DNA from 3 places in the Streptomyces sp. NPDC048277 genome. Region 3 is predicted to be linked to each of the others. Evidence: riboswitches for the same ligand, from Rfam matches in the RefSeq annotation. Region 3 holds a riboswitch; each other region holds the start of a gene.

The links. Region 3 has a riboswitch for cobalamin ahead of metE (5-methyltetrahydropteroyltriglutamate--homocysteine S-methyltransferase). Riboswitches for the same ligand answer to the same signal wherever they lie in the genome.
Region 1: it holds a riboswitch for cobalamin, as region 3 does, so the genes downstream of both, AB0D85_RS15960 (CbtB-domain containing protein) here and metE (5-methyltetrahydropteroyltriglutamate--homocysteine S-methyltransferase) in region 3, are expected to answer to the same signal.
Region 2: it holds a riboswitch for cobalamin, as region 3 does, so the genes downstream of both, AB0D85_RS23375 (prenyltransferase/squalene oxidase repeat-containing protein) here and metE (5-methyltetrahydropteroyltriglutamate--homocysteine S-methyltransferase) in region 3, are expected to answer to the same signal.

The regions. Positions count from the first base shown of each region.
Region 1 is NZ_JBEZLQ010000006.1:158,274-161,533, forward strand. It holds gene AB0D85_RS15950 (acyl-CoA dehydrogenase family protein) at 1-164, shown strand, start outside; gene AB0D85_RS15955 (enoyl-CoA hydratase/isomerase family protein) at 334-1,377, shown strand; cobalamin riboswitch at 1,445-1,585, shown strand; gene AB0D85_RS15960 (CbtB-domain containing protein) at 1,622-1,843, shown strand; gene AB0D85_RS15965 (CbtA family protein) at 1,866-2,621, shown strand; gene AB0D85_RS15970 (hypothetical protein) at 2,680-2,844, opposite strand; gene pgm (phosphoglucomutase (alpha-D-glucose-1,6-bisphosphate-dependent)) at 3,127-3,260, shown strand, end outside.
Region 2 is NZ_JBEZLQ010000010.1:312,182-315,441, forward strand. It holds gene AB0D85_RS23370 (SCO2322 family protein) at 1-436, opposite strand, end outside; gene AB0D85_RS23375 (prenyltransferase/squalene oxidase repeat-containing protein) at 433-1,668, opposite strand; cobalamin riboswitch at 1,741-1,926, opposite strand; gene AB0D85_RS23380 (phosphotransferase) at 1,964-2,596, shown strand; gene AB0D85_RS23385 (hypothetical protein) at 2,708-3,260, opposite strand, start outside.
Region 3 is NZ_JBEZLQ010000016.1:196,179-199,438, reverse strand. It holds gene metE (5-methyltetrahydropteroyltriglutamate--homocysteine S-methyltransferase) at 1-1,137, opposite strand, end outside; cobalamin riboswitch at 1,294-1,515, opposite strand; gene AB0D85_RS31575 (IclR family transcriptional regulator) at 1,514-2,257, opposite strand; gene mhpD (2-keto-4-pentenoate hydratase) at 2,332-3,129, shown strand; gene AB0D85_RS31565 (acetaldehyde dehydrogenase (acetylating)) at 3,126-3,260, shown strand, end outside.

The DNA.
Region 1 (3,260 bases), on a different contig from region 3:
TCAACGCCGTCCGCATCCACGGCGGTTACGGCTACTCCACCGAGTTCGACGTGGAGCGCTACTTCCGCGACGCCCCGCTGATGATCGTCGGCGAGGGCACGAACGAAATCCAACGCAACGTGATCGCCGCGCAGTTGATGAAGCGCGGCGGACTGGAGGCCTGAGGCGGGGGATCAGACGGCGGCCCGCCGGGACGCCCTCCGGCGGGCCGTCGCGCTGCGGGCGGACCGGCCGCGAGAAGATCGTCCGTGACCGATGTGCCCATCAGACCCTGGAAGGAACCGACGAGATCATGCGTGTCACCGTGGCCCGCGACCTGACGGAGGCGTCCCGATGAGCGACGTCCTGCTGCACACGACCGGCCGGGCCGCACACCTCACCCTCAACCGGCCGAAGGCCATCAACGCGCTCTCGCACGCGATGGTGCTGTGCATCGCCGACGCCCTGACGGCCTGGGAGCACGATCCGGCCGTCGAGACCGTGGTCATCACCGGTGCGGGGGAGCGCGGCCTGTGCGCGGGCGGCGACATCCGCGCCGTCCACGACGACGCCCGCGACGGGGACGGCACCGCCTCGGCCGCCTTCTGGTACGACGAGTACCACCTCAACGCCAGGATCGCCCGCTACCCCAAGCCGTACGTCGCGATCATGGACGGCATCGTGATGGGCGGCGGTGTCGGCGTCTCCGCGCACGGCAGCGTCCGCATCACCACCGAGCGGTCACGGATCGCCATGCCGGAGACGGGCATCGGCTTCGTCCCCGACGTCGGCGGCACCCGTCTGCTCGCCCTGGCCCCCGGCGAACTGGGCACCCATCTCGCCCTGACCGGCGCGGGGATCGGCGCCGCCGACGCGCTGCTGTGCGGACTCGCCGACCACTTCATGCCGTCCGCCTCGATCCCGGCGTTCCTCGACGACCTCGCCGAACTGCCCGTACCGGAAGCGCTCGCGCGCCATGCGCGGTCGGCGCCCGACGGGGAGCTGGCCGGCCACCGGGCGTGGATCGACGCCTGCTACCCGGCCGACACGGTCGAGGAGATCGTCCGGCGGCTGTCGGCGCACGGCGACCCGGCCGCGAAGCAGGCGGCGGAGACCCTCCTCACCAGGTCACCGACCTCCCTCAAGGTCACCCTGGAGGCACTGCGCCGCGCCCGGCGACTCGGTTCGCTGGAGCGGGTCCTGGACCAGGAGTACCGCGTCTCCTGCGCGACCCTCGCCACCCCTGACCTGGTGGAGGGCATCCGCGCCCAGGTCGTCGACAAGGACCGCGACCCGCGCTGGTCCCCGGCCACCCTCGCCGAGGTCACCGACGCCGATGTCGACCGCTTCTTCGCCCCGCTCGGCGAGCGCGAACTGGGTCTCGCCCCGCCCGGATGAGGCGGGCCGTCGACCGCCCAGCAGGCAGGAGATGAAGATCACGCCCGGTGACGCGGTCTTGGCCGTGCCCCTGACACGCGGTACGGTCTGTCCGATATCGACGACGGCGAGACGGAAGCCGGTGGGAATCCGGAACGGTCGCGCCACTGTATGCAAGAGCCCCCGGGCGCTTGTGAGTCAGACCCGTGGCCGTCGTCATGTGCACCACCGAGATGGGACGCGAACTCCCAGAGGAGGTCCTGCCATGGCGCAGACCGTCGCTCCGCCGACAGCCAACACCCCCGCCGTTCCCGCCAAGCTGCCGCTGTCCGCGATAGCTCCCTGGGCGGTCTTCTTCGGCATCCTGATGCTCGTCCTGCTCTACTTCGTCGGCGCCGAGCAGGGCGCCACCTCCGTGTTCAACGGCACGGACGTCCACGAATGGGTGCACGACGCCCGCCACCTGCTCGGCTTCCCCTGCCACTGACGCGAGGGACGCCGAACACCTCATGAACTCCGCAACGGTACGGAACCTCCTGGTACGGGGCATGCTCGCCGGCCTGGCCGCCGGCGCGCTCGCCCTGATCGTCGCCTACCTGCTCGGTGAACCGAACGTCGACAAGGCGATCAGTTTCGAGGACGCCCACTCGCACGAGCACGAGATGGCGGTCGTCTCCCGCTCCCTGCAGTCCACCGCGGGCCTGGCCACCGGCGTGCTGGTCTACGGGGTCGCCTTCGGCGGTATCGCCGCCCTCGCCTTCAGCTTCGCCCTCGGCCGTGTCGGGCGCTTCTCGCCGCGGGCGACGGCGCTGCTGCTGTCGGGCTGCGCGCTGCTCGCCGTGTACGTGGTGCCGTTCCTCAAGTACCCGGCCAACCCGCCGTCGGTGGGCGACCCGGACACCATCGGCAAGCGCACCACCCTGTACTTCCTGATGATGCTGCTCAGCGTGCTGCTGGCGGTGGCCGCGACCATCCTCGGCAAGCGGCTCCGGCCGAGACTGGGCACCTGGTGGGCGACCGTGCTCGCGGTGGTCGCGTTCGCCGTCGTGATCGGGCTGGCGTACCAGTTCCTGCCCGCCGTCAACGAGGTGCCGAAGGACTTCCCGGCCACCCTGCTGTGGCGGTTCCGGCTCTCGGCACTGGCCATCCAGCTGACGCTCTGGGGCGGATTCGGGCTGCTCTTCGGCGAGTTGGCCGAGCGCGTGCTCCACCCGAGGCCGGCGAAGGCTCCGGCCGCCGCGCGGACGGTGTCCGCGGCACACTGAACGACACGCGAGGGCCCTTCGGAACCGTCCGGGGGCCTTCTCGCGTGCGCCCGCACGGTCAGCGCTCGGGGGCGTCCGCCTCCGGCCGGGTGGTCGCGAGGTAGGCCCGCACCAGGGCCTGGCCCGTCCGGCAGCGCACGGGACGGCAGTCGGGGCAGTGCCTCACATGGTCCAGGTAGGTGTCGTAGCGGTCCTGGGCGGCGGGCGCGAGGGAGTTCTCCACGGTGCGTCCTCTCGTGAGGGCCCGGGGGCGCGGGAGTTGACTGATGTTCAGTATGTCCCGTCGGCGGCCTTCCGGAACGTCCGCGGCACCCGTTCGTGAGCGGTTCGCACGACCGTCCACCGCGCGCCGCGTGCTCCGCGTATCCTCGGCGGCCCGCTGTGAACCAGCCGTGAACCCGCCGTGTCTTCGGCGTGCGGCCGGTGCCGCACTCGCGTCCGGTGGCGCAGGCAAGGAAAGATGGGCGTCGAGTGATCGATCAACGACTGCGGAGGAAGTGGACTCATGCCGCATGAGCGAGCGGGCCGGCCGGCGGCTCCGGAGGACCTCGTCGACGTGGCCCGGCTGGTCACGGCCTACTACGCGCTGCACCCCGACCCGGCCGACCCGAACCAGCGGGTCGCGTTCGGCACCTCGGG
Region 2 (3,260 bases), on a different contig from region 3:
CGTACCGCAACGGCTTCGCCACCGCGGCCAGCGCCTCCGCCGACGTCGCGTCCCCGGTCACCACCGCGCACGCCGTCCGGCCCGCCGGCGGCTTCTCGCCGGACGGCGCGTCCGCCGTCGTACCGAAGTCGATGACCAGGGCGACCCGCTTCTTCCCCCGCACCGCGGGCGTGTCCGCGCAGATCGTGGCGAAGTCCGCCGTCCCGCGAGGCCGCGACGCGTCCGCCGAGTCCTCGCTCACCGCGAAGCGGAACCCCTCCACCGCACCGTCGGCGGGCTGCGCCGTCGAGGGGCCCTGCGTGGCGTACGTCCAGCGCGAGCCGTCCCGCTCCCAGAAGGACCAGTAGCGATAGCCGGCGGCCTGGGCCGGTCCCGCGGACTCCCAGACCAGGAGCGCGGTCACGAGCAGCAGCGCGGCCCGGCGGACGGCGGTCACAGCTGCCGCTGCTTCCGGCGGCCGCTGAACAGGAAGCCGATGCCGACGCCGGCGACGAGCCCCGTGCCGACGATCCACCAGACGCTGGTGCCGGACTTCTGCCCCGACTTCTGTCCCGACTTCTTCCCCTGCTGCTCCTCGGTGTGCTGCGCGGCTGCCGCCGGGGCCGGTCCCGTCGCGTTGAGCGCCGTCACCAGGTTGGTACCGCCGAAGTCGCGCGGGTCCGCGCCCATCGCGTGCGCCGCGAAGACCAGCTCGGCGTAGGCCGCGGGCCCGCTCTGCTTCGCCCACGGCGTGGCGTGGGCCTCCAGCCAGGCGTACGGCTTCTTCGCCTGCGCGGTCCAGCCCTGGGCCGCCAGTGCCACCACCGCGTCGGCGGTGTTGCCGTAGTCCGGCTGGGGCTTGGCACCGGCGAGCGCGGAGACGAGGTGCCCCTGGCCGGACATGGCGTCCGCGAGGTACGCCGCTCCGTTGCGTGCCACCTCCGCCGGGGTGAGCGCCTTGTCGGAGTTGGCGCAGACGTAGCCCTCCACCGGGGCCTTGCCGGCCGTCGTCACGAATCCCTTGCCGAGGGCGCCGAGCACCCCGGCGGCCGTCGCGTCCGCGTTGGCGGACAGTTTGCCGTCCTTGCCCGGCTGGTAGGCGAGGCCGCCGCCACTGTCCTGGTCACAGGGGATGGACCACGTGGCGAGCAGGCCGTACGGCGTCCGGTCCGCGCTCTCGTCGGCCGCCGTGAGCGCGCCGACGACCACGCCGGTGGAGTTGGTGTCGCTGGGCATGCCCGCGGCGTAGCCCCAGCCGCCGTCCTTGTTCTGCCGCGCCTTCAGCCAGGTCACGGCCTTGCGTACGGCGTCGTCGTGCCCGCCGACCGCCTTCAGTGCCTGTACGGCGGCGGCCGTGCTGTTCGTGTCGACGGTCACCTTGGCGTCACAGGCGGCCGTCGGCTCGGCGCGGAACGCGGCGAACGAGCCGTTCGCGCACTGCTGCCCGGCCAGCCAGTCCACCGCCTTCCCCGCCGGGGTCACCCCGACCGTGCGCTGGGCGAGCAGCGCGAGCGACTGGCGCCAGACGCCGTCGTACCGGGGGTCCGTGCTGCCGTACAGCCCCGACGGGAGCACCGCCGAGGCGGACGGGGACGGGGCGTCGGCGGCCAGCGCGGTCATCGCGGGTGCGGCGGCGCCGATGACGGCGGTGGCGGCCAGCACCGCGGCGCTGCGGCGGAGCACGTTCATGGTCGGCGGGTGCCTCTCCCTGTGGGGGAGCCGGGCAGCACGGGACACCCCGGCGGCTCGGCTCCGTAAACCTCGACGGTGCCGTGCGACGGCGGGTGCCGGCGCACATGAGCCGATCAACGTCCCGGACGGGGCGGTCCGGCTCACCGTCGGTACGACGGCTCACGGTTGCGGGTCAGCGCCGGTTTTGCACCGGCTTCCCCCCGTACGGGTGATGACGACCCGGCTACTTTACCGGCCGTCAACAGGAAGCTGGGAGGCGGCTGTGCGAAGACCGCTTCGTTATGGTCACGCCATGACGGGGAGACTGCTCGGCTCGGGCCGCTCGGCCGACGTGTACGAGATCGACGAGGCGTGGGTGCTGCGCCGTGACCGCGACGGCTGGGGGGACGCGGCCGCCGAGGGTGCGCTGATGACGTACGTACGGGAGCACGGATACCCGGCGCCCCGGGTGCGGCTCTCCGGGTCCCGTACCGACCTGGTCATGGAGCGGCTGACGGGGCCGACCATGCTGGCGGCGCTCCTCGCGGGCGAGCTGGGCGCACAGGAGGGCGGTGCGCTGCTCGCCTCGCTGCTCCGGCGGCTGCACGCCGTACCCGGGCGGGACCCGGCCGACGCCGGCTCACGCGTCCTGCATCTCGACCTGCATCCGGACAACGTGATGCTGACCCCCGACGGACCGAGGGTCATCGACTGGTCCAACGCCGAGAACGGACCGCCCGGCCTCGACTGGGCCATGTCCGCGGTGATCCTCGCCCAGGTCGCGGTGGACGAACTGCCGTTGGCCCGTGCGCTGCTGGTGGCCCTGCGGCGGCGTGCGGCCAATCCGACGATGAGCCGTCGCGAGATCGAACTGCTCGGTGAGGCCGAGAAGTTGGTACGTCGGCTGGCGGGGTTCCAGTCCGGTGGGGTTCGGCAGCGCCCCTAAGGGGCGCTGGGGGTACCCCCAGCCGAAGGCTGGGGGAGGAACTGCGCGACCGGCCACGACGGTGCCGCAGGGGATCGACGGCAGCGGCGCGCGGTATCCGAAGCGGCGCGCTCAGGCCGCGGTCGCGAAGGGAACGACCGTGGCGGACAGGTGGCGGGCCATGCGGCGCAGGGTGTCGTCGCAGGCGGCCGGGGTGTCGCCGACCGCCGCCCAGAGGGCGAGGCGGTCGGCGGTGGTGGCGTGGGGGCCGGCGGTGACCTGGTTGCCGGTGTGCTGGGTGAGGATCATGCGGTCGGCGCCGGGTTCGCGGGCCGCGTCGGGGGAGAGGTCCAGGTGTTCGAGGCGGCCGGTGGCGGCCGGGTAGGCGAACTGGATCGCGGCCGCCCGCTGCCGGGTGGGCGTGGTGTCGGGCAGTTCGCCGGTGGCCAGCGCGGCCGCGGCCTGTGCGAGGTCGACGCCGGTGGCCCGTCTGACCAGGAGCGGGATCAGGTCGCCGGGCAGCCGCGGGGTGACGTCGGTGACCCGGGGGCCGCGGTCGGTGAGCCGCAGGCCGATGTGCAGGACGCCCCGGGTGACACCGAGGGCGTGCACGGTGCGGTCGACGGCCAGGCGCAGGAAACGGTTGTGCAGCAGCCCGTCGTGGGCGTGCACGGTGTGCCGCAGC
Region 3 (3,260 bases):
GGTGCCCCGGTCGAGGCCCCTGGCGAGGGTGACGATCTCGGCGGTCTTCTGCTTCGCGAAGGCCAGCCAGCGCAGGATCTGCGGTTCGATGTCCCGTTCGGCCGCCGCGTCCAGCGGCACATGGAGAAGGGAGCAGGAGGCGGCGACGTCGACGCGGTCGGCGAGGCCCAGCAGGGTGCCGAGGGTGGCGAGGGACGCGGACAGGTCGTTGACCCAGATGTTGCGGCCGTTGACGACCCCGGCGACCAGCCGCTTGCCGGGCAGCCCGCCGACGGCGGCGAGGTCGTCGAGGTTGACCGCGCCGGCCTCGGTGAAGTCCAGGGCCAGCCCCTCCACCGGGGCTTGGGCGAGGACGGGCAGGGCCCCACCGAGCCGGTCGAAGTAGGAGGCGACCAGCAGCTTGGGCCGGTCGGTGAGGGCGCCGAGGTCACGGTAGGCGCGGGCGGCGGCGTTCAGTTCGGCCGGGGTGCGGTCCTGGACCAGCGCGGGCTCGTCGAGCTGCACCCACTCGGCGCCGGCCGCCCGCAGATCGGCGAGCACCTCGGCGTACACCGGCAGCAGCCGGTCGAGGAGGGTGAGCGGGTCGAAGCCGGCGGCCACGCCGGGCGCCGGCTTGGCGAGCAGCAGATAGGTGACGGGGCCGACCAGGACGGGCCGGGCGGCGAGACCCAGGGCGAGGGCCTCCTTCAGCTCGGCGACCTGCTTCGCCGAGTCGGCCGCGAACGCCGTGTCCGGGCCCAACTCCGGTACCAAGTAGTGGTAGTTGGTGTCGAACCACTTCGTCATCTCCAGCGGCGCGGTGTCCTGGGTGCCGCGGGCCATGGCGAAGTAGCCGTCGAGGGCGTCGGCGTCGACGGCGTTCCGGTGCCGCTCAGGGATCGCGCCGACCATGACGGTGGTGTCGAGGACGTGGTCGTAGTACGAGAAGTCACCGGTCGGCACCTCGTGGATGCCGGCCCCGGCGAGCTGCCGCCAGGTGCGGCGGCGGAGTTCGGCGGCGGTGGCACGCAGGGCGTCGGCGGTGACCCGGCCCTGCCAGTATCCCTCGATCGCCTTCTTCAGTTCCCGGGCGGGCCCCTGGCGGGGGTAGCCGTACACGGTGGCCCGGGCTGCCGCGGCTGCGGACTTGCTGGTCACGGAGATCTCCTTCGCGAGATGAATCCCTGAGATCCCGGACGACGGGACGAGAGCGCGAAGGGGCGACGAACCGAACGGCAACGGCCGTACGCGACCGTCCGTCCGATGTGTGCGCCGACCCGCCCTCGAGGTCACCGGGATGTCCGCGCACGAGTGGTTCGCGCACGGGCAGTTGGCAGGTCTTCGGACTCGCGGGCACGCCCTCCCTCCGGAGGACACCTACTGACCGTCGCTTCCCAGCCCCTGTACGTCGGGGCCAGTGCGTATGACGGCGTTCGTTCCCACTCACCGCTGCGGGGCAGTCCCGGATTCCCACCGGGTTCCCTCTTACGACGTCCCGTCTGGAGGACGGGACGAACCAGCTGCGGGGGCCAGCCTAGCGCGCCCTCTCAGAGGTGCGGGGAACCGTCCGCAGTGCCCGTGACAGGCCCAGTGCCGCCGTCCGCACCGCGGGGGCGAGCTGCGCCGGGCGGAAGCGGCCGCACGGCACCGCCACCGACAGCGCGGCCACCGCGGTCGGCCCGTCGAAAACCGGCGCCGCGATGCAGCTGACGCCCGGCGCGGCCTCTTCCTCCTCGTAGGCGAGGCCCGCGACCTGGGCCTGTTCGACGGCCGTGCGCAGCCGGGCGGGGTCGGTGATCGAGTGCGCGGTGAGCCGGGGGAGCGGGGCGGCCAGCACCTCCTCGACCAGTTCGGCGCCCGAGAACGCCAGCAGGGCCTTGCCGACCCCGGTGCAGGTCAGCGGGAGCCGGCCGCCGATCCGGGACGGCAGCCGCAGTACGTCGTGGCCGTGGATGCGCTCGACGTAGACCACCTCGTGGCCCTCGCGCACCCCCAGGTGCACGGTCTCGCGCGTGGCCTCGAAGAGGTCCTGGAGGAACGGCAGCGCGGCCTCGCGCAGATCGTGCCGGCGCGGCACCAGCGACCCCAGCTCGAACAGCGTCCCGCCCAGCCGGTAGCTCTCCGCGTCCCGCTCCAGCAGGCCGAGCCGGACCAGGTCGGCACAGAGCCGGAACACGGTCGTCTTCGGGAGCCCGGTCCGCGCCGCCAGTTCCGTCAGGCGGAACGCACCGCCGTTCGGGCGGTAGCACTCCAGGACTGCCACTGCCTTGTCGAGCATATTGCCCTGAGAGCTGTTCCGTGTCATGGAACATATTTTGCCGCACTCCCCAGCACACACCTATACCTGTCGGCATGAACACCGACCTCGTGACCAAGGTGGCCGACGTCCTGGCCGACGCCGTGCGCACCGGCACCCCCTGTGCCCCGGTCCGCGCGCTGCTTCCCGAGGGCGACATCGAGACCGCGTACGCGGTGCAGCGGCTGCACGTCGAGCGGGGTGTGGCCGCCGGCCGGCGGCTCGTGGGCCGCAAGATCGGGCTGACCTCGCCCGCCGTGCAGCGCCAGCTCGGGGTCGGCCGGCCCGACTTCGGGGCGCTGTTCGCGGACATGGCGGTCGGCGAGGGCGAGCCGGTCGCGGCCGGCCGGCTGCTGCAGCCCAAGGTCGAGGCCGAGGTCGCCCTGGTCCTGGCCGCCGATCTGCCGCACCGCGACCCCACCGTCGCCGACCTGCTGCGGGCCACCGCCTTCGCGCTGCCCGCGCTGGAGATCGTGGACAGCCGGATCGCCGACTGGGACATCACCATCGTCGACACCGTCGCCGACAACGCCTCCTGCGGCCTGTTCGTCCTCGGCGGCACACCCGTTCCGCTGGACCGCGTCGACCTGCGCGGGGTCCGGATGACGCTGGCCAGGAACGGCGAGACCGTCTCCCGGGGCACCGGCGCCGACTGCCTCGGCAGCCCGCTCACCGCCGCCCGCTGGCTCGCCGCCACCCTCGCCGCGCACGGCGACCCGCTGCGGGCCGGCGACATCGTCCTGACCGGCGCGCTCGGCCCGATGGCGGCCGCCGCCGGGGGCGACGAGTTCACCGCACACATCGAAGGCCTCGGCACGGTCGGGGTCACGTTCGCCACCGAGGGAGCAGCATGACCACCAAGGTCGCCGTCATCGGGTCCGGGAACATCGGCACCGACCTGATGATCAAGATCCTGCGGCTCTCCGAGAGCCTGGAGATCGCCGCCATGGCCGGCATCGACCCGGACTCCGACGGACTGGCCCGC